Regions from separate parts of the Rhizobium sp. SJZ105 genome, predicted to be linked through region 4. Evidence: riboswitches for the same ligand, from Rfam matches in the RefSeq annotation. Region 4 holds a riboswitch; each other region holds the start of a gene.
What was found. Region 4 has a riboswitch for cobalamin ahead of FB593_RS15330 (DUF1636 family protein). Riboswitches for the same ligand answer to the same signal wherever they lie in the genome.
Positions count from the first base shown of each region.

Region 1: linked by a shared signal. The riboswitch ahead of FB593_RS10365 (ABC transporter substrate-binding protein) and the one ahead of FB593_RS15330 (DUF1636 family protein) in region 4 are both predicted to bind cobalamin.
Region 2: linked by a shared signal. The riboswitch ahead of FB593_RS05135 (CbtB domain-containing protein) and the one ahead of FB593_RS15330 (DUF1636 family protein) in region 4 are both predicted to bind cobalamin.
Region 3: linked by a shared signal. The riboswitch ahead of FB593_RS21600 (DUF1852 domain-containing protein) and the one ahead of FB593_RS15330 (DUF1636 family protein) in region 4 are both predicted to bind cobalamin.

Region 1 is NZ_VIUP01000002.1:260,811-268,594, reverse strand. It holds gene FB593_RS10390 (aldehyde dehydrogenase family protein) at 1-408, opposite strand, end outside; gene FB593_RS10385 (cupin domain-containing protein) at 716-1,072, opposite strand; gene FB593_RS10380 (2-hydroxyacid dehydrogenase) at 1,099-2,022, opposite strand; gene argE (acetylornithine deacetylase) at 2,047-3,171, opposite strand; gene FB593_RS10370 (GNAT family N-acetyltransferase) at 3,383-4,261, shown strand; cobalamin riboswitch at 4,301-4,537, shown strand; gene FB593_RS10365 (ABC transporter substrate-binding protein) at 4,702-5,733, shown strand; gene FB593_RS10360 (FecCD family ABC transporter permease) at 5,730-6,758, shown strand; gene FB593_RS10355 (ABC transporter ATP-binding protein) at 6,755-7,555, shown strand; gene FB593_RS10350 (pseudoazurin) at 7,552-7,784, shown strand, end outside.
Region 2 is NZ_VIUP01000001.1:1,014,482-1,022,265, reverse strand. It holds gene FB593_RS05160 (metallophosphoesterase) at 1-801, shown strand, start outside; gene FB593_RS05155 (helix-turn-helix transcriptional regulator) at 907-1,632, opposite strand; gene FB593_RS05150 (LysE family translocator) at 1,766-2,395, shown strand; gene FB593_RS05145 (c-type cytochrome) at 2,511-2,945, shown strand; gene FB593_RS05140 (c-type cytochrome) at 3,032-3,952, shown strand; cobalamin riboswitch at 4,044-4,269, shown strand; gene FB593_RS05135 (CbtB domain-containing protein) at 4,435-4,617, shown strand; gene FB593_RS05130 (CbtA family protein) at 4,629-5,345, shown strand; gene FB593_RS05125 (hypothetical protein) at 5,350-5,664, shown strand; gene FB593_RS05120 (type 1 glutamine amidotransferase family protein) at 5,769-6,335, opposite strand; gene FB593_RS05115 (GNAT family N-acetyltransferase) at 6,357-6,845, opposite strand; gene FB593_RS05110 (MerR family transcriptional regulator) at 7,051-7,464, opposite strand; gene FB593_RS05105 (hypothetical protein) at 7,561-7,784, opposite strand, start outside.
Region 3 is NZ_VIUP01000009.1:72,111-79,894, reverse strand. It holds gene FB593_RS21605 (methionine synthase) at 1-917, opposite strand, end outside; gene FB593_RS21600 (DUF1852 domain-containing protein) at 942-1,919, opposite strand; cobalamin riboswitch at 2,022-2,235, opposite strand; gene FB593_RS21595 (hypothetical protein) at 2,457-3,737, opposite strand; gene FB593_RS21590 (glycosyltransferase family 2 protein) at 3,830-5,797, opposite strand; gene FB593_RS21585 (HlyD family secretion protein) at 5,936-7,390, opposite strand.
Region 4 is NZ_VIUP01000004.1:83,923-91,706, forward strand. It holds gene FB593_RS15305 (L-fuconate dehydratase) at 1-171, shown strand, start outside; gene cobD (threonine-phosphate decarboxylase CobD) at 153-1,199, opposite strand; gene cbiB (adenosylcobinamide-phosphate synthase CbiB) at 1,198-2,163, shown strand; gene FB593_RS15320 (cobyric acid synthase) at 2,150-3,607, opposite strand; gene cobO (cob(I)yrinic acid a,c-diamide adenosyltransferase) at 3,609-4,226, opposite strand; cobalamin riboswitch at 4,353-4,568, shown strand; gene FB593_RS15330 (DUF1636 family protein) at 4,723-5,109, shown strand; gene cobW (cobalamin biosynthesis protein CobW) at 5,106-6,143, shown strand; gene cobN (cobaltochelatase subunit CobN) at 6,149-7,784, shown strand, end outside.

The DNA.
Region 1 (7,784 bases), on a different contig from region 4:
CGGCACGAGATCACCGCCCTCCTTGTCTGCAAATTCGGCAAAGAAGCGGATCTGTTCGGCAGTGACGGCGATATCGCCGGCAATCAGGTGGCCCACGGGCCGGGTTGAGGAGAGCGCCTCGATTTTCGCCAGCGTCTCGGCTTCCTGCTCGATCAGGTCTGCCCAGCGTTGCAGCACCCTGGTGCGCTCGCGCGGGCGCACGCCGCCCCAGTTACTGCTCTTCAGTGCGGCTTTGGCGGTTTGCACCGCCTCATCGACAAGTGCCGCATCCGCCTTCGGGCAACCGGCATATTCGATACCGTCCGAAGGACGATGCATGTCAATGCCGTTTTTAGCCGGGATCAGCCGGTCGCCGATGAAATGGCCGATCGGCAGGGACAGGCTGTCTGGATCGAAGCTGAGCGTCATGGATGATCCTCTGTGGATATGCGCCAAAGCTACTCCCTGATGGCAAGCAGCATCGACCGACTGCGGCGGGGGCGGTGAACGAAAATCCTGTTTTGCTGGTGGCCCACAGCGCAATCTTCGGCGGGCATGAAGACCGCGCCGAAAACCTTGCGACGGGTCCGATCGAGGGCCGTAAATCCGGTCGAAAGGCATCCGGGCAGGATACCCATGTAAACCATGGCTGGCATCCACCTGCGGATTGCCAGCCATCGCTTTTCTCAAAAATGCCTCTCCATCAGCCGGGATGCCAGGCATGCTGTTCGGCAAATCATCCGTTCACGGTCACATAGATCTTGCGCACGGTTTCGATTGTCTTCCAGACGCCAACGAAACCGGGCTTCATGACGAAGCTGTCGCCCGCCGTGTAACGCAGCGGCGCGCCGCCCTCCGGTGTGATCTCGATAACGCCTTCGAGAATGTGGCAGAACTCGAATGTCTCGCCTTTGATCGAGCGGCTTTCGCCGGGGGTCGCTTCCCAGATGCCGGTATGCACGGTGCCATCACGGGCTTCATCTAGCGGCCAGGTTTTGAACGACGGGTCGCCGGCGATGAGGCGTTCGGGCAGGGCCTTGGAGGCTTTCGGTTCAAAGGTGGGATTGGTGTCGATGGTCTTGAGGAGAGACATGGGTGTCCTTTCTTGGAACGGTAGGATCAATATCCGCGGCTACGGTCAACGAGGCCGAGCGGTTCGAGACCGGATTCGTATCGTTTGATATTTTCGACGACGGTGCGGGCAGCGGAATGGGGCTGGGTGACGCTGGCAATATGCGGCGTCAGGAGAATTTTCGGATGGGTCCAGAAGCGGTGGTGTTTGGGCAGGGGCTCCGGATCGGTAACGTCAATCACCGCACCTGAAAGCCTATCGCTGTTGAGTGCATCGAGCAAAGCGTCATGATCGAGCTGTTTGCCGCGCCCGGCGTGAACCAGAGCAGCCCCTTCGGGAAGCATCCCCAGACGCTCGGCGTTCAGAAGCCCCGTGGTCTCGTCGGTGAGAGGCAGCAGGCAGACGAGAATATCGCTGGTGGAGAGAATGGATTTGAGGCCGTCGTCGCCATGATGGCAGGTGACGCCATCAATCTGACGCTGTGAGCGGCTCCAGCCGGAAAGCGGAAAGCCGAAAGGTTTCAGCCGCTCCAGCGCAGCAACGCCCAGCATGCCGAGGCCGAGAACGCCCACCCGGCACTCTTCCGCCTGACGCTGGGGCAGGGCATTCCACAGTTGCTGGCGCTGCTGGTTTAAATAGACCGGCAGGTTGCGGTGAAGGGTAAGTACGCCGAGGCAGATATATTCCTGCATCATGCGGATGATGCCCTCATCCACCATGCGTACGACCTTTACCGTCTCAGGGATCGCCTGGATGTGAAACTGGTCGACACCCGCGCCGATCGAAAACAGGACTTCGAGATTGCGATACCGGGCAATGTCCTGTGGTACCGTCCAGGTGATGAGGTAACGGACTGCGTCGGGATCGACGGTTGATGCATCCATCGAAAACGGCAGATCAGGCAGTGCTGCAGCTAGAGCCTGCCGGAAAATCTCGCCGCGCTTGGCGTCGGAATTGAAGAGAAAAGTCATCTGAAATCTATGCTTCCCGAAGGTTCAAGCCGTACAGCGGCTTGCGAGTGTTTCCAGCATCGACTGGCAGGCCGAAATTTCGCCCGTCGTTATGAACTCGTCCGGCTTGTGGGCGCGGCCGATATCCCCTGGTCCGCAGATGATGGCGTCGATGCCCGCCGCTTGGAACAGCCCCGCCTCCGTGCCGTAGCTGACGGCGGCGAGACAGGGGGTGCCGGTCAATTCCTCCAGAAGCAGAACAAGCGGAGCATTGGCTGCAAGCGAAAGCGCCGGATAATCGCTCATAGGCGTCCATTCGATATCGACACCCTTTGCTGCAAGAGCCTCGACGCTTGCGCGAACCGGCCCGAGCAGTTCAAGCGGCGATGTGCCGGAAATCGCCCGCGCTTCCAGCTCGATGGCCGAGAAATCGGGGATGATGTTGATCGCCTGGCCGCCCTTCATCGTGCCGATCTGCAGCGAGGAGTAGGGTGGCTCGAAAGTCGCTTCAAAGGGGCCTTTCGTCAGCTCATGTGCCGTCTCTACGGCCTTTGCCATGATACCGGTCATCAGGTGAATGGCATTCACCCCCTGATCAGGCCGGGACGAATGGCCGGAACGGCCACGGATGGTAATGCGAGCTGCTGCTTTGCCCTTGTGTGCACGAACCGCCCGCAAATTGCTGGGCTCGCCGATGATTGCGCCCGCCGGTGCGGCGCAAAGTTCAGGCAATCTGGCGAGAAGATGCGGAACGCCACGGCAACCCGCCTCCTCGTCATAGGAAAAGGCGATATGCACGGGACGTTTCAGCGCCATGCGCGAAAATGCAGGCGCCGCGGCGAGAACCGTAGCCAGAAAACCCTTCATGTCGGTGGTTCCGCGCCCGTAGAGACGATCATTTTCCGCCCGTAGCGTAAAGGGATCGGAAGACCATTCCGGCTCGCTGGCGGGCACGACATCCATATGGCCGGACAAAACATATCCGGCGCGATCGGCCGGGCCGAAGGTGGCGAAGAGGTTGGCGCGGTCGCCCTCCGGTCCCGCAAGCAGCGATACTTTCGCGCCGTGGCTTTCAAGATAATCGGCGATCCAGCCGGCAATATCGCCATTGGCGGTTCCAACGACCGACGGGAAACCGACGAGACGCTCAAGGATTTCGATTGCGTTCAATGGTCGTCTCCGCTGACCGGATTGTCATCCCGAAAGCTTAGAATGGACTGCGACGTTTATCTGCTGAAATGCGAATGATTTCGGTAGATTGTTGTGACCTTCCAGTGCTTTCAGAAAATTCGTGCTGGCGTAACCGGCTACCGTCGGATGTCGTGGGCTAGGCCGGGACCGGATGAAGGTTCTGAGCCGTAGGGGATGAGGGCCGTTGGTTATGGACCTGCTCAAAGTCGATAGTTTCGAGCTGCGGACCGTGGATATCGCGGACGTGGATGCCGATCATCTGCATGCACTCTCCATGGCCGTCGGATGGCGATATCACGCGAATGAATGGTGTTTTCTGCGGCAATGCGGCGTGGGTCTCGCTGCGCTCGATGAGATCGACCGTGTTGTCGCAACCGCGATGCTCTTTCCCTATGATCAGGGGTTTGCGACGCTCGGCATGGTCATTGTTTCGCCCCGTTTGCAGGGGCAGGGCGTAGCACCATGGCTGGTGCAGAAACTTGTCGCGAAATTTCCCACTGTCTCCCTGCGGTTGAACGCGACGGGAGCGTCGCGGCGGTTGTTTTCAAGGTTGGGTTTTGCCGGTGATACGGAAAAAGTATATCTGTTCCGGGGAAGGGCGAATTGCCTTTTCGAGATACCGCCGCCCGGCAGAAAACAACGAATAGAGCCGTTATCCGCAGGTCATCTGACTGATGTGGTGGAACTAGACCGGGCGGCTTTTGGCGTTTCGCGCCGGAACGTTTTGCAGCGACTTTTGACGCAGAATGCGGGTTACGGTGTGTTTGAGGCGGACCGTCTTACCGCTTTTGCGCTGCGCCGTGCGGCGGGGCGGGGCCACATTATCGGTCCGGTCGTTGCGGGTGCGGACATGGATGCGATTGCACTCGTAAGGCGGCATTTTACCGATCTTGACGATGAGCTGGTGCGTCTCGACACCATCAGCGACAACAATCTCTTTATTGATTTTATTGCGCAATCCGGCTTGGTGGTGATTGAAACCCTTACCACCATGTCCAAAGACGCACCTCAACCGGCGCCCTCCGGCGCTACAAAAATTTTCGCGTTGGCGGGTCCGTCTTTGTGCTGAGCTGCAGCACTATCGCAATTGACGCCCCGGCGCTTGCCCCTTATGTCAGAAAGCGACGGTTCCTGAAGCCGAAGGGCAAAGGGATTAATAGGGAACATGGTGCGGGTGATTTCTATCGCCCAATGCCGTGGCTGCCCCCGCAACTGTAAGCGGATTGCCGCTCATCCTCGTGACGCCTGAAAAGCGTCATGCCACTGCACCCTTCAAGGTGCGGGAAGGCAGATGAACGGCGCATATTCGTGAGCCAGGAGACCTGCCGTCATAATATTGACCATCGTTACGGGCGGGGATGCCCGGAAGAGGAGCTGATTATGACCTTTCCGTCCGCGGAAACGTATTTAGAGTCCCGTTCTCCATCTCCACACTTGTTGTCGCTCTGTCACTACGCGTTTTGACGCGCGGCCTGCGGATCACGCCACTTTATTTAGACTGGAGAACATATGTTTCATTTCAAACGCCTGCCGGTTTCCGCCGGTCTTCTGGCTGTCGCATTAGCGGCCTTGCCCGCCGGTGCCGCTCAGGCTGCCGAAACCGCCTATCCGCTGACGATCAATAGCTGCGGCCACGAAATCACCTTCAAGCAGGCGCCCGCCCGCACAGTATCGGTCGGCCAGAGCACGACCGAGGTTCTCTATCTGCTCGGCGTGGCCGACAAGGTGGTAGGCACGGCGCTGTGGATCGGCCCGGTTCTGAAGGGTTACGAAGACGCCAATGCCAAGGTGGAGCGGCTTGCCGACAATGATCCGAGCTTCGAGGCGGTGGTTGGCAAGAGGCCGGACCTCGTGACGACGCAGTTCCAGTGGCAGATCGGTCCCGAAGGCGTTGTCGGAACACCGGAGCAATTCGCCGAACTCGGTATTCCCGTTTATACCTCCCCTGCCGATTGCATGGGCAAGGACAATTCCGGCGGCGGCGACGGCGTGCGCAAGTCCGTTTTCACCATGGACCTGATCTACCAGGAGGTCCGCGACCTTGCGAAAATTTTCAACGTGCAGGATCGCGGCGAGGAAGTCGTTGCCGACCTGAAAAAGCGTGAGGAAGCCGCCCGCGCCAAGATCGCTTCGGCGAATGGCAAGATTTCAGCAGTCTTCTGGTTCTCCAGCGCCGAGCTGGATATCGATCCTTACGTGGCGGGCCGCAATGGTGCGCCGGGTTACATCATGTCCGCGCTCGGACTGAAGAACGTTATCGAAAGCGATGAGGAATGGCCGACTGTTGGCTGGGAAACCATCGCCAAGGCCAATCCGTCCGTGATCGTTGCCGGCAAGATGGACCGCCGGCGTTTCCCCGCCGATGACGTCGCCGTCAAGCTCAAGTTCCTTGCTACCGATCCGGTTGCCAGCATCATGCCCGCCGTCAAGGCGGCCCATGTCTTCGAAATGGACGCGCAGGCGATGAACCCGACCATCCGCACGATCGAAGGCATTGAAACGCTGGCCGAGGCGATTTCCACAGCCGGTCTCGCCAAGTGAACGGTCTTTCCGTCAATCTTGGCAGGGCGGGTCTGGCTTTTGCCGCACTCGCCCTGCTGCTCGTCGCGCTGATGGCCGGTGCGGCCATCGGCGAGACTGCCATTCCGTTCGACGTGGTGGCAAAGACCATTGCCAATCGTGTCTTCCATGCGGGTTATCCGCTGGAGCCGCTGGATGAGGGCATCGTCTGGAGTTACCGCCTCAGCCGCGCCGTTGTTGCCGCGTGCTGTGGCGCCTCGCTGGCGCTGGCCGGTGCGGTGCTTCAATCACTTCTGCGCAACCCGCTCGCCGATCCCTATATCCTCGGTATTTCCGCAGGCGCCTCAACCGGGGCCGTGGCCGTGGCGCTTCTGGGCTTCGGAGCGGGGTTCCTGACGATGCCGGCCGGCGCCCTGATCGGGGCTTTTGTGGCTTTTTCGCTTGTCAGCCTTCTGGCGGTGCGGGCAGGGCACGGCAACAGCGCCATCATCCTGGCGGGGGTCGCCGGTTCGCAACTGTTCAACGCCATGACGTCGTTCATCGTCACCAAATCCGCCAATGCCGAACAGGCGCGCGGCATCATGTTCTGGCTGCTGGGCAATCTTTCGGGCGTGCGCTGGCCGGATGTCTGGCTGGCTTTGCCGGTCAGTATTGCGGGTCTTGGGGTGTGCCTCTGGTACGCACGCGCGCTTGATGCTTTCGCTTTCGGCGGTCAGGCAGCAGCTTCGCTCGGTATTCCAGTGCGCCGGGTCTATGCGGTGCTGATCTCGGTTTCGGCGGTCATGACGGCAGTCATGGTGTCGCTGGTCGGTTCCATCGGCTTCGTCGGTCTCGTCATCCCGCATGCGGCGCGCATCTTCGTTGGCGTTCGCCACGGCATGTTGCTGCCGGTGACGGCGCTGACCGGTGCAATTTTCATGATCATCGCAGATATCCTCTCGCGCACCGTCATTCCGGGGCAGGTGCTGCCGATCGGCGTGATCACTGCGCTGGTCGGCGCGCCCGCCTTCGCCTTTATTCTCGGGCAGAAGAGAGGCCGGTCATGAAATTATCCGCCCATGATCTGCATTTCCATGCCGGCAATCTCGACATTGTGCGCGGTGTTTCGCTGGAGGTCGCCACGGGCGAGTTTCTGGGTATCATCGGGCCGAACGGTTCGGGCAAAAGCACGTTGCTTTCCATGCTGGCCGGCATTCGCATGCCGCGTCGGGGTCATGTCATGCTTGGTGAGGAACGGCTTGCCACATTCGGGCGGCGCGAACTTGCCCGCAGGCTGGCCTTTGTGGAGCAGCAGGCCGAAACCACCGAGCGCATCAGCGCGCGACAGGCCGTGGAACTGGGGCGCACGCCCTATCTCGGCCCGCTTTCCGCATGGTCGCCAAAGGACGACGCCATCGTCGATGCGGCGCTCGGAAATGTCGATATGGCGGACAAGGCCGAGCGAAACTGGCATCACCTTTCCGGCGGCGAACGCCAGCGCCTGCACATTGCCCGCGCATTGGCGCAGGAGCCGCATATTCTGCTGCTGGACGAACCGACCAACCATCTCGATATCGGCCACCAGATCGGTCTGCTCGATCTGGTGCGCAGGCAGGGACTGACGGTTGTGGCGGCGCTGCATGATCTCAATCACGCCGCCATGTTCTGCGACCGCGTCGCCATCATGCATCGCGGTGAAATGATCGCTGTCGGCCCACCGCGCGAGGTCCTCACCTCTTCGACCATCGCCGATGTGTTCGGGGTGCAATCCGTCGTCACCACGGATGAAAGCGGATTTTCACATATTCGTTTTCTGCCGGCCCACGGTGCGGCCGATCACGCAAGGAAAGCAACGGCACGATGATGAAATTGAAAAGACTTGTAAATCTCCGCTTTGGCGCGCGGCAGCTTTGCGTTTCCGCGGGACTTGCCATGGTTGTGGCCACAGGGTTTTCCATTCAAGCCGTAGCCGAGACCTTCGAGATAAAGATGCTGAACCGTGGCGAAAAGGGCTCCATGGTGTTCGAACCCGATTTTCTGGAGATCGCTCCCGGCGACCGCGTGCGCTTCGTGCCGAGCCACAAGAGCCATAA
Region 2 (7,784 bases), on a different contig from region 4:
CCCCGCCCGGATATGGGCCGGTATTATGCCGAAAGCCCGAAAAAGCTTGGCGAAGCGATCGACGCCTTCAATCGCGAGGAACTGGCCTTCGTGGTAACGCTGGGCGATATCATCGATCGCGGTTTTGAAAATTTCGATGCGATCCTTGGCGTCTACGAGCAGCTTCGCCATCCTTCGGTGATGCTGCCGGGAAATCACGATTTCGCCGTTGCCGCCGAACACCTGTCCGCCATTCATGCCCGCCTCGGCATGGCGTCGCCCTGGCACGATTTCACCATCGGTGAGATACGTTTCGTGGTGCTTGACGGCAACGAGGTCAGCCTGTTTGCCCCGCCGCCCGGCGATCCGCGCCGCACGCTGGCGCAAGAGCGTCTGAAGCGCCTGCAAGAGGTGGGTGCGATCAATGCGCAGGACTGGAATGCGTCGCTCAGCGACGAACAGTTCGAATGGCTGCGGACCGTTCTGCAAAAGGCGGATGCGGCGGGTGAACAAGTGGTCATTCTCTGCCACTATCCGGTCTATCCGGACAACGCCCATAATATGTGGGACGCGCCCCGCATCCTCGATCTTCTGGATGTACATCCTTCGGTCGTCGCATGGTTCAGCGGCCATAATCATGAGGGCAATTACGGGGTGCAGGGCAACACTCACTTCGTCAACTTCAAGGGCATGGTGGATACGCCCGACCAGAACACCTTCGCCATTGCCGATGTGTTTGCCGACCGAATCGTCATCCGCGGTTTCGGGCGGGAAGACGATAGGGTGCTGGAGCACTTGCAGCATAACGCTGCCGTGCTTTGAAGTCAGCACCACCCTCTCAACCGTCATTACTGTCACAGGAATGGCGGTTGAGACGGGGGGCACCGACACACAACGAAGGTTGAAAGACGCGCTAAATCAGTTGCTTTACGCGCCGGCTTGATTCGTCGTTCGTTCCGAAGTCCTCAGCTGATTGCTCTGCCAGCCGCTCATCCACAATTGCCGCAACCTTTCGCCTTCCATCTTGAAAAAGCTGCCGGTTGTCTTGCAGGTCAGAACGCGGTCGGAGCGGAAATTGCGGATCGCTTGCCTGAGTTCGCACCAGGCGACGATATTGGTCGTCTCCGAATAATAGATCGTGGCGATGGGCCGGATCTGTCGCCGGGTCTCCACGCCGGTTTCATCGCCATAGGTTATGTCCAACCGCTCCTCGTCGCGCACCGCCCGCCTGACCATGGCAAGATCGACGCCGGCGGGTGAGGGCGCGATGCTGCCCCAGGCGTGCAGGGCATTGGCCGACAGGGTTTTCGACAGGGGTTCGGGCAGGGATGCGGCAATCTTGTCGCTGACCTTTTTGGCCGCCTGCCGCAATTCGGTATCGCCCGTGCGCGCGACCATGGCGAGCGCAAGCACGATCGCCTCCGTCTCCTCGATGGAGAACATCAGCGGCGGCAGGTTGAAGCCGGGACGCAGGATGTAACCGACGCCGCGTTCGCCTTCGATCGGTACGCGCATGGTCTGAAGGGCCGAAATATCGCGATAGACCGAGCGCACCGTGACCTCCAGTGCCTCGGCAATGGTCTGCGCGGTGATCGGCCTGCGCGCCACCCGCAGGATCTGGATGATCTCGAACAGTCTCGATGCCTTGCGCATTGCCGTTTTTCCCGGTGGTTTCCCAACGCAACTGACACAACGCTGTCAGTTGGATTTTCCTATAAGCAGCAAAACACATTGAGAAACATGAGTTTTCCCGAATGTGTCGCAAACTGTTTTGGGAGATACTGACATGAGTTACGCCGAAAATCTCTGGCTTTTCTTTCTGGTCCTGTTCGGCATCATCATCCTGCCGGGCATGGATATGCTGTTCGTGCTGGCAAGTGCGTTGACGGGTGGCAAAAGAACCGGGCTTTCCGCCGCAAGCGGCATGAGCGCCGGCGGCATGGTGCATTCACTTTACGGTGCGTTGGGCGTCGGCATGCTTGCCGCCTGGATGCCGTCGCTGTTCCTGCCGCTGCTGGTCGCCGGCGCCGCTTACATGGTCTGGATCGGCGTCGGCCTGATGCGCAGCGCCATCACCGTCAATGGCGATGAGGCGCAGGCGAGCGCCTCTGTCAGAAAGGCGTTCTGGCGGGCCGTGCTCACCTGCCTTTCCAATCCGAAAGCCTATCTCTTCATGATGGCGATCTATCCGCAATTCCTCAAACCCGACTATGGTCCAATCTGGATGCAGGGGCTGGTAATGGGCGCGATGGTGGCCATCACGCAGTTCACGGTCTATGGCGCTCTGGCGCTGACGGCGGATAAAAGCCGGGCATGGCTCGTTTCCTCGCCTGCCGCGACGATTTTCATCGGCCGCGCCGCCGGTTTCATGCTGATTGCCGCAGCCCTGGTTACGCTTTGGGAAGCACTCTCCTAGACTTCTGTTTTCTTGGGGAAATTCACTGCAATGTGACTTCTTTTCGCCATGCGGAAAGGGCATCCTCGCGCCGTTATCGCGCGTTCGGCATCTGCCGGAATCAAGGAGAGAGTGTATGAAACTGAAAACCATCGCGGCGGCCATGCTTTTCGGCTGTCTTTGCGCCGGAGCGGTCTACGCTGCCGGCGAAGTCGAAAAACGTGAAGGCATGATGAAGCAGATCGGCGGCTCCATGGGGGCGCTTGCTGCCATCTCCAAGGGCCAGAAGCCTTATGACGCCGAAGCCGTGAAGGCTGCCGTGACGACCATCAGCACCAACGCCAAGGCTTTCCCTGACCAGTTTCCCCCGGGCAGCGAGACCGGCAGTGCTGCGGCACCCGCGATCTGGGAAAATTTCGATGACTTCAAGTCCAAGGCCGCCAAGCTCGGTGCCGATGCGGACAAGGTCCTCGCCAGCCTTCCCGCCGATCAGGCAGGCGTCACCGCCGCCATGCAGACCCTCGGTGCCGATTGTGGTGCGTGCCACCAGACCTACCGTCTGAAGAAGTGATCCTACTAAGAACGCCGCTTCCCGGCGGCGTTTTTTTCAGCGGGAATGATGCCTGATCTCATCAGGTGATAATGGGGAGAGGGGTCATGGCCTCCATTTGGACGAAGCTCGCGGGCGGGATCGCGGTGGCGGCCATTGCCGGTTTCGGCATTTTCGCCTGGGTCACCGCGCCTGTGCGTCAGGCACCCAGCCACTGGGTGAGCCTTGGCGAGCCGGACCTTGCCAATGGCGAAACGCTGTTCTGGGCGGGTGGCTGCGCAAGTTGCCATGCGGCACCAGATGCCAAGGGCGATGCGCTTTTGACGCTTTCGGGCGGGCAAGCGTTGAAAAGCCCCTTCGGCACCTTCCATGTGCCCAATATTTCCTCCGATCCGCAGCATGGTATTGGCGGCTGGACGCTTTCGGAATTCGGAGATGCGATGACGCGCGGCGTCGGCAAGAACGGCGAACATCTCTACCCGTCCTTCCCATACGCCTCCTATGCCCGCATGACGCAGAAGGACATCAACGACCTCTTCGGTTATTTGCGGGTTCTGCCCGCCAGCCAGAATGACGCGCCGGATCATGAACTGCCGTTCCCCTTCAACATGCGCATGGCATTGGGCGGTTGGAAATTCCTCTATTTCGATACATCCGCGCCACCCCGCGTCGAGCTTGCCGATGCCAATGCCGAATTGCTGCGCGGCCAATATCTGGTGGAAGGCCCGGGCCATTGCGGCGAATGTCACACGCCGCGCAATGCACTTGGCGGTTTTCTCGATGGCAAATGGCTGGCCGGTGGTCCAAATCCCGAAGGCGAGGGCCGCATTCCCGATATTACCCCCGGCTCGCAGAGCGTCGGAAGCTGGGAGGCGGCCGATATTGCCAACTATCTGGAAACCGGCTTCACCCCGGAATTCGACAGCGTCGGCGGCTCCATGGTCAAGGTGCAGCAGAACATGGCGCATCTGACGGCCGAAGACCGCAATGCGATCGCCGCCTATCTGAAGGCCATCCCGGCACGGTAGCCCTTCGCCGTCATGCCGGACTTGATCCGGCATCCAGCCACGGCGCGCGATTCTCACGCCGGCCTGCCATTGACTCCCACCCACACCCATCGGATAACGATCCTGTGATGGTTCCTTCCGGGCGTTCCGGAAGGTGAAAAGGGAACACGATAGGGAGACATCCTCATTCGTGGCTGCCCCCGCAACTGTGAGCGGAGAGCCTGAAACGAAATGCCACTGGTACGCATCTCGCCGGATATGGGCGAGGGCAATGCCGGGAAGGTGTTTCAGGTTTTGACCCGTAAGCCAGGAGACCTGCCATCACGGAAATGTCCATGCCGGCGGGGTGTCCGGAAGAGCGGAATTTCAGGGTGGTGGCGCTTGAACGTGCCGCCCTGTGTCAGTCTCGTATCCCCGTGGTGAAGTGTATCGCATGCGGCTGCACGGCGTTTGCCGTTCCGCCGCGTCTAAAGGCGCGGGGTCGCGCCGTAAGAGGGGTCACCATGTCCATCAACCAGAATACGGCAAATGCCGCCGTTTCAGCAAAAACGGGCAGCTTCGCGCAATCGCTGACGGCGATCGTGCTTGGCCTGTTCGTCGTCGGTTTTGTCGGCTTTTCGCATGTGGAAGCCGTTCACAACGCCGCGCATGACACACGTCATGCCAATGCTTTCCCTTGCCATTGAGGGGGAAAAGCATGTCGTTCTTTCGCAATATCGTTTTTACCGCCGTCCTCGTCGGCATCGTTGGCGGCTTCGCCGTTTCGGCCATGCAGGCTTTCGGCACCACGCCGCTGATCCTGAAGGCGGAAACCTATGAAAATGCCGGTGGCGAAGCGCCCCACAGCCATGATGCTCCGGCCACGACCGGCGCTGCCGTTCCCGCGCACGAGCATAATGAGGAAGCCTGGTCTCCGGCCGACGGCTTCGAGCGCACCGCCTATACGGTCGCCGCCAACGTGCTGACCGCCATCGGTTATGCGCTGGTGCTGACCGGCCTCATCTCGCTGCGCGGCACCAATGCCGGCTGGCGCGAAGGCCTTTTGTGGGGTGTGGCCGGTTTTGCCGCCGTCATGCTTGCGCCGATGATCGGCCTGCCGCCGGAACTGCCGGGCAGCCCGGCGGCCGCGCTTGAGGCGCGTCAAATCTGGTGGCTTTCGACGGTGGCGGCGACCGCAGGCGGCATTGCGCTGATCGCATTCCGCCGCGAACCCTGGGCAATCGTGCTCGCACTGGTGTTGATCGTTGCACCACATGTGGTGGGCGCGCCCCTGCCGCCGGAAGGTCAACATGCGCTGGCACCGCTGCCGCTGGAACGACAGTTCATCGTTGCCGCCACCGTGACCAGCTTTGTCTTCTGGGCCTTGCTCGGAACATTGAGCGCGTTTTTCCTGAAGCGCTTCCAGCAAGCTTGAAACCATGCAGGACGCAGCCGAATGGAGTGAGGAACTCGACGCGCTGCGTTTTGCCGTTCCCTGTCACGGCGCTTTCTGCGCCGTGCATCGCCTTGCCTTCAAGGCAGTCCTCGGCGTCAGCCCGGAACGGGAAGCGGCGCTCGCCTATTTTCATGAGAATGAGGCTGCCTTTACGGTCGCAGCCCTTGCCAAGATAAAACGCTCGGCTTTGCCGGCCGGTCGCAGTCTGCATCTCAACAGCCGCGATATCCGCCGTGCGATTGCGGGGGAGTGCGGGGATGTCGCGCCCCGTGTCTGCCGGGTGCTTGATCAGGGGTGATTTGTGATGGTCTCACGGCTTAACTTCCACACCACCTCATTCCTGTGACAAGCACAGGAATGAGGGTGGGAGGATCCGCAAAACTCTCGACACCAAGGTGAGCTTCACCGGTGTTCCGCCGCAAAAACCTGAAGTTCCGCCTCGGCTTCCGGACCAAAGAGGCCGAGGTGTTTCAGAATTTCCACTGCGAAACTGACGGGTGCACTGCCGGCTGCGGTTACGATGCCGCCATCGCTGACCGCCTTTGGCTGGTCGCGATAGAGCGCTTCGCCGCGATAGGACGGATAGGCCTTGTGAGAGGCGAGCGAATTTCCGGTATGGGTGACGTCATCAAGGGCGCCCGTGCCTGCAAGCGCGCTGGCAGCCGCGCAGATGCCGGCAACCAGCCGGCCCTTCTCGCGAAACCGCTGTACCAACCCGCCAAGATCGGCAGCCGTTCCCTTTTCCCAGCTGAGGCCGCCGGGAATGACGAGCGCATCGATGTTAGCAGGATCAAGCGCGTCGTATGATGTGTCGGGCGTAACGTTGAGCCCGCCCATTGAAACCACGGGCCGGCCGTCCGGGGTTGCGTAAACGATCTCGACGCCGAGATAGCCGCGCGCGGCGGCGGCAAGCAGCGCCGGTTCCCAGTCCGCAAAATCCTGCGCAAGCGCAATGGCAATCCGTGTCATGGCCGTCTCCGAAGGTTGCAATCAGGCGATAGACTGCATGTAGCGCATGCCAGTGACCGGGCGCGGCGCGAAATCCATGCTTTCGTAGAAACGATGCGCGGCGACATTGCCGGTCGTGGCGCTGACGGAAAGATAGTCGCAACCGAGGCGCTTGGCGATATCGCGGGCGCGGGAAACCAGGTGCTGGCCGGTGCCATGTCCGCGGTGACCGTCACGCACGAAAAGATGGTGCAGCTCAAGCCCGCGGCGGCCTTCCTGCGCCCTGTAGAGCGGCAGCATCAGGGCGTAACCGATCAATGCGCCGTCGGCTTCCGCCACCAGCCCATGCACCCAGGGAAGCGGGCCGAACAGGTCGCGTTCCAGTTTCGCCGGCGTAATCGCCGCCGCATCCCCATGAAAGTTGGCAAGCAGGGTGATCATCTCATTGAGCTCAGGCAAATCGGTCTTGCGTGCGCCACGAATGATGACGACGGGCGGTCTTTCCAGTGTAAGGGAACTATCTTCGGTCATTTTTCTGGTCCTTCGGTTTTATCGGTGCCGTCAGGACGCTTGAAAAACAACAAAGCCGCCTGACGGCGGCTTGTTGACAAAATGATCTGTCGAGCCGCCCTTTACAGGTAGGCCCAAAAGTACGAGCAGGAGATGGGTGCGCGTTCGTTGATCATGTCCATGCAATGCGCTCGAATCTGAAATCTGTCAAGCCTGCTCTTCAGCCTCAATGCTCGCCTTCGCACATGCCATGGTCGGAAAGTGCGCGGATGACGTAACAATCCTCGATCGAATGACCATGGCAATGGGAGACGATACGTTCCAGCTCATGCTCGAGCTTCTTGAGGCTGGTGATTTTTTCGCGCACATGGGCGAGGTGTTCGGCGGCAATGCGATCCGCACCCTCGCACGGCATTTGCCGGTGCTGGCTGAGCGCGATCAATTCTCTGATGGCGTCGATATTGAGCCCGATATCGCGGGCATGGCGGATGAAAGCCAGCCTTTCGAGATCGGATTTTTCGTAACGGCGCTGGTTGCCTTCCGAGCGATCTGCCTCGCGGATGAGGCCCATCTGCTCATAATAGCGGATCGTCGGAACCTTCACGCCGGTACGTTTGGACAATTCACCGATCGACAGCATTGCCTTCTCCATATCCTCAAGAGCAGCCGGGACAAGAACGAACCGGATGCTCTAGTCTCTAGAGATATAGCTTTTCAGCCTGCCGTTCAATGGGTGTCAGGCGGCGGCATCCACGCCGAGTGCCTGCGCCAGGGCTTTGAGAACTTCTGTCTCGATGCTGGAGGCGGCGTCAGGCTGCGCTGATGCGGCGATATCTACCGCCGGTTCGGTTCTGGCCTGTGCACCGCTGTCCAGGTTCCAAAGTGCTGCGGCAAGGCCGGCGGAAACGCTGGCGGCGGCAGGTGCGGCGGAAACGGCAACGCTCTCGGCGCTGGAAATCG
Region 3 (7,784 bases), on a different contig from region 4:
AGTTTATCTGCGTCGACAAACTTAAGCGCCTTGCGCAGCGTTGCAGCGACTTCCTCCGGGGTTTCGATGGTATTGCTTGCCACATCGATGGCCCCGACCATGACTTTCTTACCTCGAACAAGTTCCAGAAGATCCATTGGGACATGAGAATTGTGGCATTCGAGGGAGATCATACCGATGCCGGATTTCTGCAGCTTGGGGAGAGTTTCCTCATACTGCCGCCATTCTGACCCGAGTGTCTTTTTCCAATCCGTATTGGCCTTTATGCCGTAACCGTAGCAGATATGGACGGCGGTCTCGCACTTCAGCCCTTCAATTGCCTTGTCCAAAGTGGCAACACCCCAGTCATTCACATCGTCAAAGAAAACGTTGAAGGCAGGTTCGTCGAACTGGATGATATCGACGCCGGCAGCCTCCAATTCCTTTGCTTCCTCGTTGAGTATCCCGGCAAATTCCCAGGCAAGCTTTTCACGGCTCTTATAATGGCCGTCAAAGAGAGTATCGATCATCGTCATCGGACCCGGCAAAGCCCATTTGATGGGTTGTTTGGTCTGCTGGCGCAAAAACTTGGCGTCTTCGACGAACACGGACTTCTGGCGAGACACGGCGCCGACGACTGTCGGGACACTCGCATCGTAGCGATCGCGAATTCTGACTGTCTCGCGTTTTGCAAAATCGACCCCGTCGAGGTGCTCGATGAAAGTCGTGACGAAATGTTGGCGTGTTTGCTCGCCATCACTGACGATGTCGATGCCGGCCTGTTGCTGATCGTCGAGTGAAAGGCGCAGGGCATCTCTCTTGCCTTCCAGTAATTCCTCGCCCTCCAGCTTCCAGGGCGACCACAGTTTTTCGGGCTGCGCAAGCCAGGAGGGTTTCGGCAGGCTGCCAGCGGTCGATGTGGGGAGAAGTTTCTTCACGATGGGACCTCTTCTAAGTGATGCTCAGGCGGGGCGGTGAGCAAACAATTGCTCAAGGACGGCGCGGTATGGCTTGATGAAGTGTTTTTCGGTGAACTTACCCTGATCCACCGCCAAGCGATTTCGTTCGTCGCGATCGTAAATGACCCGGGTCAGCGAATAGTCCTGGTGCTTCAGGTTGGGCTGGTAAAATGTCCCGGCTGCTGCGTTCGCATTGTAGATTTCGGGGCGATAAATTCTCTGAAACGTTTCCATCGTGCTGATGACGCCGATTAGCTCAATATTGGAGTAGTCGCCCAGCAAGTCCCCAACAAAGTAGAAGGCCAACGGCGCAACGCTGCCTGCTGGCATGAAGTAGCGAACCTGCAATCCCATTTTCCCGAAATACTGGTCGGTGGACGAGAACCCATTCTGCCGGTATTCGACGCCCATGACGGGGTGATGATTTTCGGTCCGGTAATAGGTCTTGCTGGTCGAGGCGCTGATGCAAATGACCGGCGGCTTGCGAAAGTACGAGCGGTAGGCATCCGACCGCAGAAAAGACTTGAACAGGTTTCCATGCAGGTCGCCGAAGTCGGCCGGAATGCTGAAGGCAGGAACGCTCTTGTTATGCTCCGGCAGCACAATGCTGAAGTCGTAGTCTCGCACATAGGAGGAGAAGTTATTCCCCACAATGCCGTCGATACGTTCACTGGTTTTGTGATCGATGATCGTCGTCTTCAGTATCTCGATGAGGGGAAATTTTTCACCTGCGACATCGAAGCTCATGTCGACCGAAATGATCTCCAACTCTACCGAGTATCGGTCCGATTTGGGATTATCCCAGTGCGCGAGGGCGTTGAAGCGGCTGTCGATCATGCGCATGACATTGCGCAGGTTTTCCTGCCGCTTTTCGCCCCTTGCCAGATTGGCGAAATTGGTGGTGATGCGCGTATTTTCTGAAGGACGATAGTCCTCATCGAAGGGTACGCTCGTGATCGTAAAAATGCAGGTCTGAGACATGTTGTGCCCCTATAAAGTTGGGGGCATGGGTCTGCGGACGCATAGCAAGAGAGGCCGCGACAATGCAGCCTTTGCTACGGCACACTGGGACACCCCGCCCGTGGACGTTATTTCACCAAAGGCAGGTCTCCTGGCTCACGGATCATCACTTCCGTCCGTCTTCCCGGGGTAAACCAGTGACATATTGGACTTCAGCTCGCCGCTTACAGTTGCGGGGGCAGCGTCGGCTTTGCCGCATGACACGGAGCACCGACTTCCCTCTTAGCCCCGGCACGTTGCGTGCAACGACTGGGGAACCTTAGGCGTGACGACCATATTGTAAGCCACGTCATCGGTCAACATCATATAACGATATCTTTATGTCTTTAAGTTTGCATTTCCATCGCCGGTTCCGACCGAACAGATTGCATTCGGCGCGGCAGTCAACGTTGCGGTTTTACGCTTTTCGCCGCTTTCAGCAGCGTCATGCGTCCCAGTTTTCAATCTCCGGCGCAACGGCCTGGAGCAATATCCTTCTGCTGCCGCCGAGACGAACGATTATCCCTCACAAAGACGAATACAACCGCTTTTTCTAAGAAAAGGGTTCCAGCCTTTCGCTGCAAGGATTGCCCAGGCAGTGGCCCCGACATGCGGCAACCTGAAATATTTGAAGTCGGCAAAGGTCGAGGTCGGCCCGATCATCAGCCCGGTCGTCAGTTCGTCCCCGACTGTCGCGTAGATCAGGTTATCGGGAGATATTTGTGCGGCAATGGTGGCAAGCAGCGCCTCGGCCCGGTCGGCATCGCCGACCTGCTGAAACGCCAGCGCGGCCTGGGCCGTACCTTCCAGCCACACACCATCCCGATCGTCGTTAAAATCAAAACCTCCCGCAACCGCATAATGCCGATCAACCCAATGCAGAACACGTCCACTGCGGCCCCGAAACTCTGGCACGGCGAGAATGGGCCAGAGTTCGGAATCTATTCCGGACTGGCTCGAGTTGGGTGTGTCGCTTCCGGGTAGGCTGCCGACGTAAAACCGTCCCTGCTGCTCATTCCACATCGCATCAAGAAATTTGCGTGTATTATCCCGCATCGCCTGCCAGGCGCGCGCTCCCTCAATTTCGGCGAGCCAACCCGCAACGGCATATACATCGAGATTATGTTCCGTCGATTTCCACTCGAGTTTTGCCGGTGCAGGCTCATGACCGAATGTGCCACCTGTGTAGCCGATATCGCGGACGCCCGCCGTATGCGCATCGATCCAGCGCATGAGTTTGGTCGCTGCCTGCACATAGGACGGATTGCTTAATCGTTCACTGGCAGTGAGAAGCGCAAGTGCCGCCCAGGCCAGGTTGCCCGTTGCGCTGCCGACCTGATAGTCATCCTCGACCCACGTCTTGCTGGCCTCACTCCAGAAACCGGGCAAAAGCATAGCATCATTTTCGTTCGCAACGGGGCCGGAACGGTAGGCGTTGCGCAGGCGGCCATCGCTGTAATAGCGATCGTTGTTGACGGCGAGCAGCAGCGCATCGGCAACCCTTTTTGCCTCGGTATCGTTGCCACAGGAAAAAAGGGCAATCGTCGCCAGGGCATTGTCATAGGTGAAACCCGCATTTGAAAGAGCGGGATCAAGCGCTTTGCCGCCGGGTGCAGGTTCAAAGCTCCGAAATACGAAGGGGGTGGTGGATTTGTCCATCTTCCCAACGAGACCCGCACACAAGCTAACAGCAAGGCGGTCGCGAACTGATCCGGAACCGGTGCGCCCATCGCCACCAGCGACCACTCCTGTTGTGAAGCAGGTCATGAGAACTGTCGCGACGATCGATTTGACAGACATGAGTTTTCCGTTTGGTAGGCGCTTTTCCAAACAAGCCCGCCTCTAGCTTGCAGTTTACGTCGAGCACGGTCCCGGGTTTGGCGCGAATTGTCTTAGCTGAAGGCCCTTGCGAGTAACATCTGCATGGACTTCAAGAGGTCGCCCTGTTCCGCGACATTTTCGGGCGCATTGCGGAAAAGCAGCCTCAAGATTGCACGATGCTGGTCGGCAGTGGGGGTGAGAGTGAATTTGCCGGGCGTTTGCGACACCTTCGTTGCATCGATCTGCACCCAGCCCACATCGGGCACGTACAGGGACTCTGCCTCGGCGTAAGACCGGTTGAAATCCGCCAGGGTCGCGGTTTCGGTCGAAAGCGCCACGATCCGTACCGCCTTCACCTCGCTTGCGCACTGCAAACGGCCTTCGAGATCCACGCCGATCGGCTCTTCCTTGTCGACACGTGGTAATTCAATGCAGCAGATGAGGCTGGTGAAGGCAATCACCATAGCGACCGCCGACCAGATGAGGTTGAGACAATCTCGCGCCGAAAATTCTACAGGGGCGTCCCATGCGTAAACGGCGAGCAGAACTGAAACCGCGGAGGTGACGGTGACGATTGCGAAAAATAGCGCTGTAGGCCCATGAATGCGCACCTGTGACCGGTCACCACCTTTCTCCGTGACTTTAAAGGGACGTCCGAAGGGTTTGCGCATAGCCTGAAACAAGGTGATGGTGATGGGAACAGCGGTCAGCGCATGCGTCACTTCGGTGAACAGCGGTAGGGTGCGTTTTCCCGATATCCAGGTGGAGTAGGCCCAAAACAAAGCCAGTGACGACAGTCCAAATTTCATGAACATCAGCTCGTCGGCCTGGAGGGCGGAAACGCCTGTCAGCCAGTAGATCGATGGTGCCAGCAACAGGCAGAGAATGAAAGGCTTCGACAGCCAGCAAAACAGCCCGTGCAGATAATGCAGCCTTTGTGTCAGCGTGAACTTGCCACGCCACAATGGTCCCGTCCGCAGAAGGCCGATCTGAATGGTGCCCAGGCACCACCGCGTGCGTTGCGTGATATATTCTGGCAGGCCCTCAGCCGATAGACCGACACTGAGTTTTTCGTTGAGCCAGCGTGTGACGTAACCTCGCTCCATCAGGCGGTAGGTCAGCAGCATATCTTCGGAAAGTGCATCATGCGGAAACCCGCCGAGCTCGTTGACCGCCGCACGCCGCACGACAAAACTCGTCCCGACGCAGAAAGCGCAACCGACCGCGTCCTTGGCCGGCTGGAATACATCAAAGAATACACGTTGATCATCGACGAAGGAATTGCGGATGCCGAGGTTGTGCTGGATTGGGTCGCAATTAAAGTAAAATTGCGGTGTCTGCACAACCGCTACCTTGGGATCGGCGAAAAGACCGGTTACGCGACGAAGGAAGTTGGCCTGTGGCGCGAAGTCCGCATCCAGTACCATGATGAAATCGGAAACCTGTGGCAGCGCATTGGTGTGTTCAAGTGCATTGTTCAGATTTCCCGCCTTGGCATGTCTATTGTCCGGGCGCGTCACATAATTGACGCCGACCGTTTCGCAATAGTCCCGTACTTCCGGCCTGCGCGTGTCGTCGCAGACAAAAACACGCAGCTGCGGATATTGCATGGCCTGGGCCGCGATAACCGACTTCTCAAGGACGTTCAAAGGTTCGTTGTAGGTGCAGATAAAGACGTCAACGAGTGGCGCATCGGGATTAGTTGCAATCGCGGCTTCCCCTCTATCAGCCAGAAAAGACCAGTCCGTCCGCCTCGTCAGGATCAGGATCGAGCCGATGGCGTAAAGAACGGAGATCAGCTCGAAGGTGAAATAAATGTAGTTCCAGGCAGTCTCCAGAGAAAGCTCGAAGGGTGGCAGCGTATCGGTGGCGCGCCAAAATATGTAAAGGCCAAGAGACAGCAGCATAATCGCACTGAAGGCCAACCGGTCCAGGACCCTGCGCGGGTCGGCCAGTATGGTAAACAGGATCGCGCAAAGGGCGATGACAAGATTGACGTAGAGTACCGACTGAACATCGCCATCAGGGCTGAAATACATCGACTTATCCTCATGGTTGGTCGGGCGCGCGGCACGCCGCGCGTGAATGAGGTTGCTTCGAGTGTCTTAAACAGGTGGTGGGTCGCCCTGCGGGTTTGCATCGCACTCCCGCAGGGGCCCGTCCAATCCATGCGGGTGTCAGGATTGGGTGCGCGGTGCCTTTCCGGTGGCATCCGTATTGCCGAAAGGGTGCTGGGTGATGATCTCGGGCTGATGTGCCCGGCCAGGCACGTCCGGCCGCTGTTGTGGCCACTCGATACCAGTGTGTGCGGATAGCGTATCACGCGACGTTTCGATCAGTGCCCATGCGGCCTGCCTGACATCCGGCAATTCGCTGACGGAGGTCTTTGCAAACTGGAACAGGCTGGCTGATGCTTCATGCACATAGTTCCGGGTTTTGCCGAGCCACTCGCGCGGCAGGCTCACACTCACCCATGTGCCGACCGAACAGGCGCCGTTCTCGGTCAATTTTTCCTGTGCCCTGCTGTCCATGCGAATATAGGCGTAGAGCTCTCGCCGCTCTGTTGGTGGAAAGGGCACGGCATAATCGAGGTCGACACGTTCGGTAGTACGTGGCACCAGGCGCTCCACCACCCCATCGGATTCTTCCGCCCAGGCATCGGAACTCACCTTCACCCGAGAACCGACGGAAAGCGCCTGTGCCTGACGCTCTGAAAAAATCGCCACGACGAAAGCGTTGCGGCAGTCAAGCGCCTCCGCCAGCGTGTCGCCTGCAACCACTTCACGGCCGGTCGCAGCCACGGGCTTGTAGAGCGTCGTGCCCGGTGGAATGGAAAGATCGGCGCGGGTCAGTCTTTCAATACGTGCGCTCTCCGCCGATGCCAGCGTTTCGAGCTCGCTTTTGCGCGTCTGCATGGTGGTCATCTGCATCCGGATCTGCAGCAGATCTGCGGACCGTGTGCGAATTTCCTGCTGAAGATTTTGCAGCGATTGCAAATCGGAGCCGATATAGATGCCTTGACGCGCGAAGTTCATTTCCTTGGTAAGTTTGTCAACGGCGACTCTGGCAGCTTGCAGCTTTGTATCTTCAAGTTGTATCGTGTCCGCTATATCCTCTCCAATTCCAGAATACATCCCCTTCGCCATCAGCTTCTGTTTTCGCGTGGCTTCCGCTTTTGCAATTCGGGTCGAATAGGTCACCATCTGCAAGGCTGCATTGGCTGCCTGTAGGTCAGACTCGGTTCTTTGCAGTAACGCCGTTTGCTGACTGGCAAGATCCCTGTTCAAATCATCGATGCGGCTGGCATAGTCGCCAATAATTCCGTTCTTCTGGCGAAGTTCATTATCGAGTGCTGCCAATTGCACCTTCAGGCCGATGAGCGTGGTATTGTCGACCTTGTCGTTTTCAATAGCAGCCTTACCGTTCTTGTCGGATATCTTTACCACACCGCTGATCGGTGTCGTCAGCGGAATGACTGGTGCATTGATGAGGGCGCGGTTCGTCTGGGATGTGAAGACCGGCGGAAACACAGAAGATGAAAACACCGTGGCGACAACGCCAAGGACAGTATAGGAGGCCAGCTTCACCGACGCACTTTGGCGCACTTCTTTGTCTCTATTGCGGAACAGCATGATATCAACTCCTGTTTTGTTGAACAGCCTTTCCTCCCGCAGTATTAAAATAGTTCACCAAGTTTTTTTGCGACGCAACATCGTTAAGATTGCATTAATAAATTTTTCGATATCGCCTAAATCATAGGCATCTGCTAGCGTTGAAATCGCAAAAACTCGTCCACGAAAAACTACAGACCTAAATTTCAATCGTTTCGTATCAGCTGTGCCTTTTAAATGGCATCTGGTTATTATGCGGGCTCTTACCTGGCCGCCCAGGTTGCAACCTATAGAAGCATCCGCTTGCCCAAGGCAGCGGCACGAGTCTGGTTTCCTATATCCAACTTTCGATAGGCCGGCGTCCACAGGTCAGTATTCGTGGTAACCAAAAAGGGGTCGGAACAAGATCAGGTCC
Region 4 (7,784 bases):
GTGGTTTCCGGCACCAAGGAAGGCCGCGTGATCGAATATGTCGACCATCTGCACGAGCATTTCATCGAACCCTGCGATATTCGCAATGCCGCGTACATGCCGCCAAAGCTGCCCGGTTTCTCCATTGAAATGAAGCCGGATTCGATTGCGACCTACACGTTCAAGGGATGATTGAAGGATAACAGCGCTTCCGTGAGGCGCTGCCACTCCGCTTCGCTGCCGGGAAGGCCGAAACGCATGTCGTTCGGCCTTTCATCAAAAATGCGCACCAGAATGCCGTGCCGGCCAAGGTGATCGAACAGTTCTTTGGCCCGGTGGTCCCGCACCAGGGTAAACAGGGGCGTACCGCCGGCAATCTTCAGGCCCACTTTTTCCAGCAATTCACTCATACGCTGTGCTTCTGCCGCAAGCCGGAGGCGCATGGCTGATTGCCATTCCCTATCCGCCAAAGCCTGCGTCGCGATATTGAGCGCCGGCCCGGATACTGCCCAGGGGCCAAGCCTTGCCTCCAGTTCCGCAGCGATGTCGGGATGCGCAAGCGCAAAACCGAGCCGGACCCCTGCCATGCCATAGAACTTGCCGAAGGATCGCAGTACCACCAGCGCGTCGCGCCCTGCGACATTTGCAAGACTTTCCGTATGTCCTGTCTCGATAAAGGCCTCGTCTACGACGAGCAGGCCGCCTTTGCGGCGCATCGCCTCGGCCAGCGACAACAAAGCTTCTCGATCCGTGATGCGACCATCGGGGTTGTTGGGATTGACCACCACCGCATAGTCGTACGCTGACAGATCACTGATATGGTCTACCTCGGTCACGGTCAGTCCGGCCATGCGCGCGGTTCGGGCATGTTCGGCATAAGCGGGGGAGAGCACGGCTCCGCTTTTCGCTCCGCGTTCGAGTGCCAGCTGAGCCAGCAATGGCATCAGCATCTGGGTGCCGGGGGACAGAGCCACATGCCCGGCTGATGGTGCGCCGAAAGAGGCGACGGCCAGCCTTTTCAATTCTTCGGCCGCGTCAGGCTCCGGCAGGCGGGCAAATGCGCTGGCGGGAACGGGAGAATGCGGGTAGGAGTGCGGATTGATCCCGGTCGACAGGTCGATCCACGGTTCCGGCGCTTCAGGAAACATCAGGCGCGCCTTGCCGAGATTGCCGCCGTGACGGATCGCAGCCTGCGCTTTTTCCGGTACCTTATCGCCCATGTTCTTCGCTCTCGCTTTTCTGTCGCTCTTGATCGAACGCCTGACTGGATATCCGGACTGGCTGTTCAAACGCATCGGTCATCCCGTCACCTGGATCGGTTCGCTTATCGCGCTGCTGGACAAAAAATGGAACCGGGAGAGTGCTTCATTTTCACAGCGCAAGGCGGCAGGCATCGTGGCGCTTTCCGTTTTTCTGGCGCTGACGGTGCTTGTTGCATGGTTAGTGCAATCTATTCTGCTTTTATTGCCCCTTGGTCTGTTGCTTGTTGCGGTGCTTGGGGCGTCACTTCCGGCCCAAAAAAGTCTGGAACAGCATGTGGAGGCCGTCGCCATTGCGCTGGAACGCGAGGGGATTGACGGTGGGCGCAAAGCTGTCTCCATGATCGTCGGGCGCGATCCGCAGGCGCTGGATGAGGCGGCAATCTGCCGGGCGGCGATTGAAAGCCTGGCTGAAAATTTCTCTGACGGCATTGTCGCCCCTTCCCTCTGGCTTGGTCTTCTGGGGCTGCCAGGCGGTGCGGGTTATAAGGCAATCAACACGGCCGACAGCATGATCGGTCATCGCTCGCCACGCCATGAGGCCTTTGGTTGGGCGTCGGCCCGGCTGGACGATCTGGTCAATTTGCCGGCATCGAGACTGAGCGGCGGTCTTTTCGTGGTCGCCGCGTTTTTCGTGAAGGGTGCATCACCGAAAGGGGCAATTGCCGCGATACGCCGCGATGCGCGGCATCACCGCTCTCCCAATGCCGGCTGGCCGGAGGCGGCATTGGCCGGGGCACTGGGCTTTGCGCTGGCCGGGCCGCGCTCCTATGGCGGGCAGATGATCGAGGCTCGTTTCATGGGCGAAGGCGGAAGAGCGACACTGGTTGCTGGCGATATTCGCACAGCGCTCAGGCTGGCGAGGATCGCAGACTTCTTGCTGATCGCGCTGTTCGGATTGCTGGCAATCCTTATCGCGCTATAGAAAGCAGTCTGTCGAGATCGAGGTGGTTCTCCATATGGGCCGCCAGGCGATCAAGAACGGCATCCACCTGCGCATCATAGTTCAATTCAGTGCCCTGCCCACCAAGCCGCTCAAGCCACGCCCCGCGTTGGCGGTCATCCGCAAACAGGCCGTGGATATAGGTGCCTAAGATGCGGCCATCGGGCGAAATTGCGCCATCGGCATGCCCGTCAATGGTCGAAAATGGCAGGTTGCACGCAGCACCCGTCGTCTCGCCAACATGCATTTCATAGCCGGATAATGGAATTCCGTCGAAACTCTGTCCCTGCACGGAAACGAGCCTCTTGTCGCCCGTCAAAACCGTCGTCACATCCAGCAGGCCCAACCCCTCGACCGTCATTGGTGGTCCTTCGATGCCGTCAGGGTCGGCAACGGTTTTTCCAAGCATCTGGTATCCGCCGCAGAGACCGAGAACATAACCGCCGCGGCGCACATGTGCCTTGATGTCGATGTCGAGGCCTGCATTTTTCAGCACGGCGAGATCAGCTATGGTGGATTTCGAACCGCAGAGCAGAACCAGCCGGCAATCGGCGGGAATGGTCTCGCCCTGCCGCACTCGGATCAGTTCCACATCCGGCTCCATGTCGAGCGGATCCAGATCGTCGAAATTGGAGATATGCGGCAGGATCGGCACGGCAATGCGGATTTTCGCGCCGGGCTTTTGTTGCGCCGGGCCGGTAAGCCCAAGGGCGTCCTCCGCTGGCAATTTCGCAGCATCGGAAAAATGCGGCAATAGCCCGATGGACGCCCAGCCGGTCTTTTCCGCGATCATCCGCATGCCGTCTGAAAACAGCGTAGGGTCACCGCGAAAGCGGTTCACGATGAAGCCCTCTATCATCGCGGCATCATCACGTTCGAGAACAGTTTTTGTGCCCACGAGGCTGGCGATGACCCCGCCCCGGTCGATATCGCCGATCAGGATCACGGGAGCATCTGCGGCGCGGGCAAAACCCATATTGGCGATGTCGTTAGCGCGGAGGTTGATTTCGGAAGCACTTCCCGCCCCTTCCACCAGCACCAGATCGGCCTGTTGTTTCAGGTGCTCGAAGCTCTCCAGCACACGCGGCATCAGCCCGGCTTTCATGTGCTGATAATCGGCAGCCTTGGCATTGCCGACAATTTTACCCTGTACGACGACCTGTGCGCCGGTTTCGCTCTGCGGCTTTAAAAGCACCGGGTTCATGTGAACCGACAGCGGAACGCCTGCTGCCCGCGCCTGCATCGCCTGCGCGCGACCGATCTCGCCGCCATCGGCAGTGACCGCCGCATTGTTCGACATGTTCTGCGGCTTGAACGGCATGACGGACAGGCCACGCCTGACGAAGGCGCGGGCAAGGCCAGCAACCATCAGCGATTTGCCGACATCCGAGCCGGTTCCCTGAAACATCAGCACACGTGCAGTCATGTCAGTATTCTATCCCGGCCTGCGCCTTTACGCCCGCCTTGAAGTGATGTTTGACGAGGGTCATTTCCGTCACCATGTCGGCAGCGTCGATCAACGGCTGTTTGGCGTTGCGGCCGGTAACGATGACATGCAGATCGGATCTACGGTTGGAAAGCGTTTCGACGACCTCTTCCAGCGGCAGGTAATCATAGCGGAGCGCAATGTTCAGTTCGTCGAGAACCAGCAATCCGATCGTTTCGTCGGCCATCAGTGCTTTCGCTTCCTCCCAGGCCTTTGTAGCTGCCGCGACATCGCGCTTCAGGTCCTGCGTGTCCCAGGTAAACCCCTCGCCCATGGTGCGGCATTCCACCCTGTCGCCGAACAAAGTCAGGGCCTGCTGTTCACCCGTCGACCATGCGCCCTTGATGAATTGCACGACGCCGACCCGCCGCCCGGTGCCGAGCATGCGCAAAGCAAGGCCGAAAGCGGCCGTGGATTTGCCTTTGCCAGGGCCGGTATTGATCATCAGCAGACCTTTTTCGATCGTCTTTTCCGCGACTTCGGCATCCTGAACCGTCTTGCGGTTGACCATTTTCTGCCGGTGGCGTTCGGCTTCGCTGTCGCTGATATCGCGTGTCATCGCGTTTTCCTTCTCGTCCAGCGGCGCGGGACCGTATGCCCCGCCATTCGGAGCGGCGACTATACTCAATTTGCCGCACCCGGCAATCGACAAGCCGGCAGCATTGACCGTCACGCCCGTTCAGCCTAAGGGTAAGGCACTGACGGTCTTTTCCCGGCAACGGGAAAAGCTAAGAGGGAACACGGTTCCACCCCATAACGGGTCATTCCGTGGCTGCCCCCGCAACTGTAAGCGGTAAGCCCGCACTATGAAGCCACTGGACCATAAAATTGGCCCGGGAAGGTGGTGCAGGGTGTTTTAAAGCCGCAAGCCAGGAGACCTGCCGTTTCAGGAAAAAACGTCTCCCGGGCGGGGTGCTCCGGTCAGCCGGTCGAATTGATTTGCAGCCGCGCTTTTCAGTGCGCTGTTTTCGACATCCGCACCCCGATGAGTTTAAAGGCGCGGAAAGCGGAACGGTTTGGATATTACCACAACATCTTCTTGTGCGGACGGGACAATGGAAGCCAACACAGCTTCTGGCGTGGTCGTTTTTGTCTGCCGAAGCTGTCGCGACGACACCGATCCCAATGCGGAGCCGCGCCCCGGCACCATCCTTGCGGAAGCTGCCATCGCAAAAGCGCGTGACTCCGGCATCGATGTTCGCTCCGTCAATTGCCTTGCCAATTGCAAACGCGGCCTCAGTGCCGTGCTGCGCGGTGCCGATGGCTGGTCCTATGTATTCGGCGGGCTGACGCCCAACGACGCGGAAGACCTGCTCACGGGCGCGCAAATGCTGGCCGCCTCCCCAGATGGCCTGATGCCCTGGCGCGGCCGCCCCGACACATTGAAGCGCGGCATGGTGGCGCGCATTCCCCCATTCGATTTTACCGAGGAGAGATCATGAGCACCCTTCTGGACCGCGTTCCCTGCACCATCGTCACTGGCTTTCTGGGGGCTGGAAAAACCACGCTGCTGCGCGGTCTCCTCGAAAAGCTTGATGGCAAGCGGCTTGCCATCATCGTCAACGAATTCGGTGATATCGGCATCGATGGGGATATCCTAAAGGGATGCGGCATTGAGAGCTGCCCGGAGGAAAACATCGTTGAGCTGGCCAATGGCTGCATCTGCTGCACGGTGGCGGATGATTTCCAGCCGGCCATCGAGCAGATTCTGAGCCGCCAGCCGAAGGTGGAGCATATCCTCATCGAGACCTCCGGCCTTGCCCTGCCCAAGCCGCTTGTGCAGGCATTTCAATGGCCGGCCATCAAGAGCCGCGTGACGGTTGACGCTGTTGTGGCTGTTGTGGATGGCGCTGCCCTTTCCGAGGGTCAGGTGGCGCATGACATGGAAGCCCTTGCCGCCCAGCGCGCAAATGACGAAGCCCTAGATCACGACGATCCGGTCGAAGAGGTTTTTGAGGACCAGATCGCCTGTGCCGATCTTATCGTGCTGACCAAGGCGGATCTGCTCGATAGCGCCGGTCTGGAAAAGGCGAAGGCTCATATTCTCGAGCATTTGCCGCGGGCCGCAAAGATCGTCGTCGCCTCGAATGGCGTCATCGATCCGGCCGTGCTGATCGGCCTCGGTCTTGCGGTTGAAGAGGATATCGAAAACCGCCGCACCCATCACGATGGTGAACTCGACCACGAACATGACGATTTCGACAGCTTCGTCATCGACCTGCCGGCCGTGACCGATCCGGAAGCGCTGGCGGCTCGTATCGCCGAGACGGCGGCTGCGGAAAATGTTCTGCGCATCAAAGGTTTCGTCGAAGTATCCACCAAGCCGATGCGCCTGCAGGTGCAGGCAGTCGGTAGCCGCGTCAACCATTATTATGACCGTCCCTGGGCGGCCGGTGAAGAGCGCCGCAGCCGCCTCGTCGTCATAGGCGAAAAGGGCCTCAACCGCGAAAAGATCGAACAGATGCTGGCCGCCTGATAGAAATGCACATTCTCGCCACCACATCTTCGTCTCTGGACGACCTGATCGAGCCGGTTGATCTCAACCAGCCGCGATCGGATGTGGTGATGCTGTCTTTTTCGGCAAGCGATCTTGCCGGGCTGGAACAGGCATGGCGGCAGGCAGAGGGCGCGCTTCCGTCCCTGTCCGCCGCCAACCTCTCCGAGCTTCGGCATCCGATGTCGGTCGATCTGTGGATCGAAAAGACGGCCGAACATGCCCGTGTCATCCTTATCCGGATTCTCGGCGGCGCGGAACGCTGGCGCTATGGCGTCGATCAGCTCAGCACGATGGCGCGGCGACGTGGCATAAAACTTATGCTCCTGCCGGGTGAATGCAGTGAGAGAGACGAAAAGCTCGAAGCAGCCTCGACTGTTGATCGCCAGACGTTGGCGTCCGTCCTCGCCTTCTTCCGCGAGGGTGGGCGGGAAAATATGGACCGGCTTGCCATTGGTCTTGCTGCCCTTGTAAGTGGTGGCGCATGGCCAGATATCGAGGCTCAACCGCTGCCGAAAGCCGGCTTTTACCGGCCGGGTAAAGGCGTCGTGGATCAGGCGGAAGCCTGCGCCGGTTTTCCCGCCGGTGCAGCTGTCCTTCCCATTCTCTTTTACCGCTCCATGCTTCTTGCGGCCGATGCGGCGCCCGTGGATGCGCTTTTTAACGCGCTCTCTCAGCGCGGTTTTGCGCCATTGCCGATTTTCGTCAGCGGCCTCAAGGATGGGGAGGCGATCCGCTTTCTCGAAACCGTACTGCCCGAACTCCAGCCCGCCGCCATCGTCGCCGCCACGGCTTTTGCCAGTCAGATGGACGACAGCGGTAAAACCCTGTTTGACCGCCTCGGCGTGCCGGTGTTTCAGGTGGTTATGGCGACGACGCGACGGGAAGGCTGGGCGGAAAATGCGCGCGGTCTCAACCCTTCCGATCTTGCCATGCATGTGGTTCTGCCGGAACTCGATGGCCGGATTCTTGCTGGCGCAATCTCATTCAAGCAGGTGCGGACTGATGGCGGCATCAGCCTCATCAATGTACCGGAGGCTGATCGCGTCGAACAGGTGGCAAACAGAATCGCTGCCTTTCTGCAATTAAAACAGTCCACGCCACAGGAACGGCGGATCGTCATTCTTATGCCGGATTATCCCGGTGCTGCGCCGGGGCGCACGGGTTATGCCGTTGGTCTCGATGTGCCGCAAAGCGTGCTTGAAATGCTGCGCGATCTGGCCGCGGCAGGATATGTGGTTTCGGATATTCCCGAAACGGCGCGGGCTTTGCTGGATTGTGTCGAGCAGCAGGAAGCGGCTGTCGGACTTTCAGACTATCGTGATTTTCTTTTGGGTTTGCCTGAAGGGGTTGCCGCCTTCGTGGATAGCACGTGGGGTTCGGTCGAACAGGACGACGCACTAGCCGACGGCGCATTCCGTTTTCGCGTCGCCCGTTTCGGCCAGATATTCGTGGCCCTGGCACCGGATCGTGGGCGAAATGAGGATCGGCGGGTGGATTACCATGACCCTGCCCTGCCGCCACGTCATGCGTTGGTCGCTTTCGGCGCCTGGATGCAGCGTGTCGCAGGGGCGCATGCCATTGTGCATGTCGGTGCGCATGGCACGCTGGAATGGCTGCCCG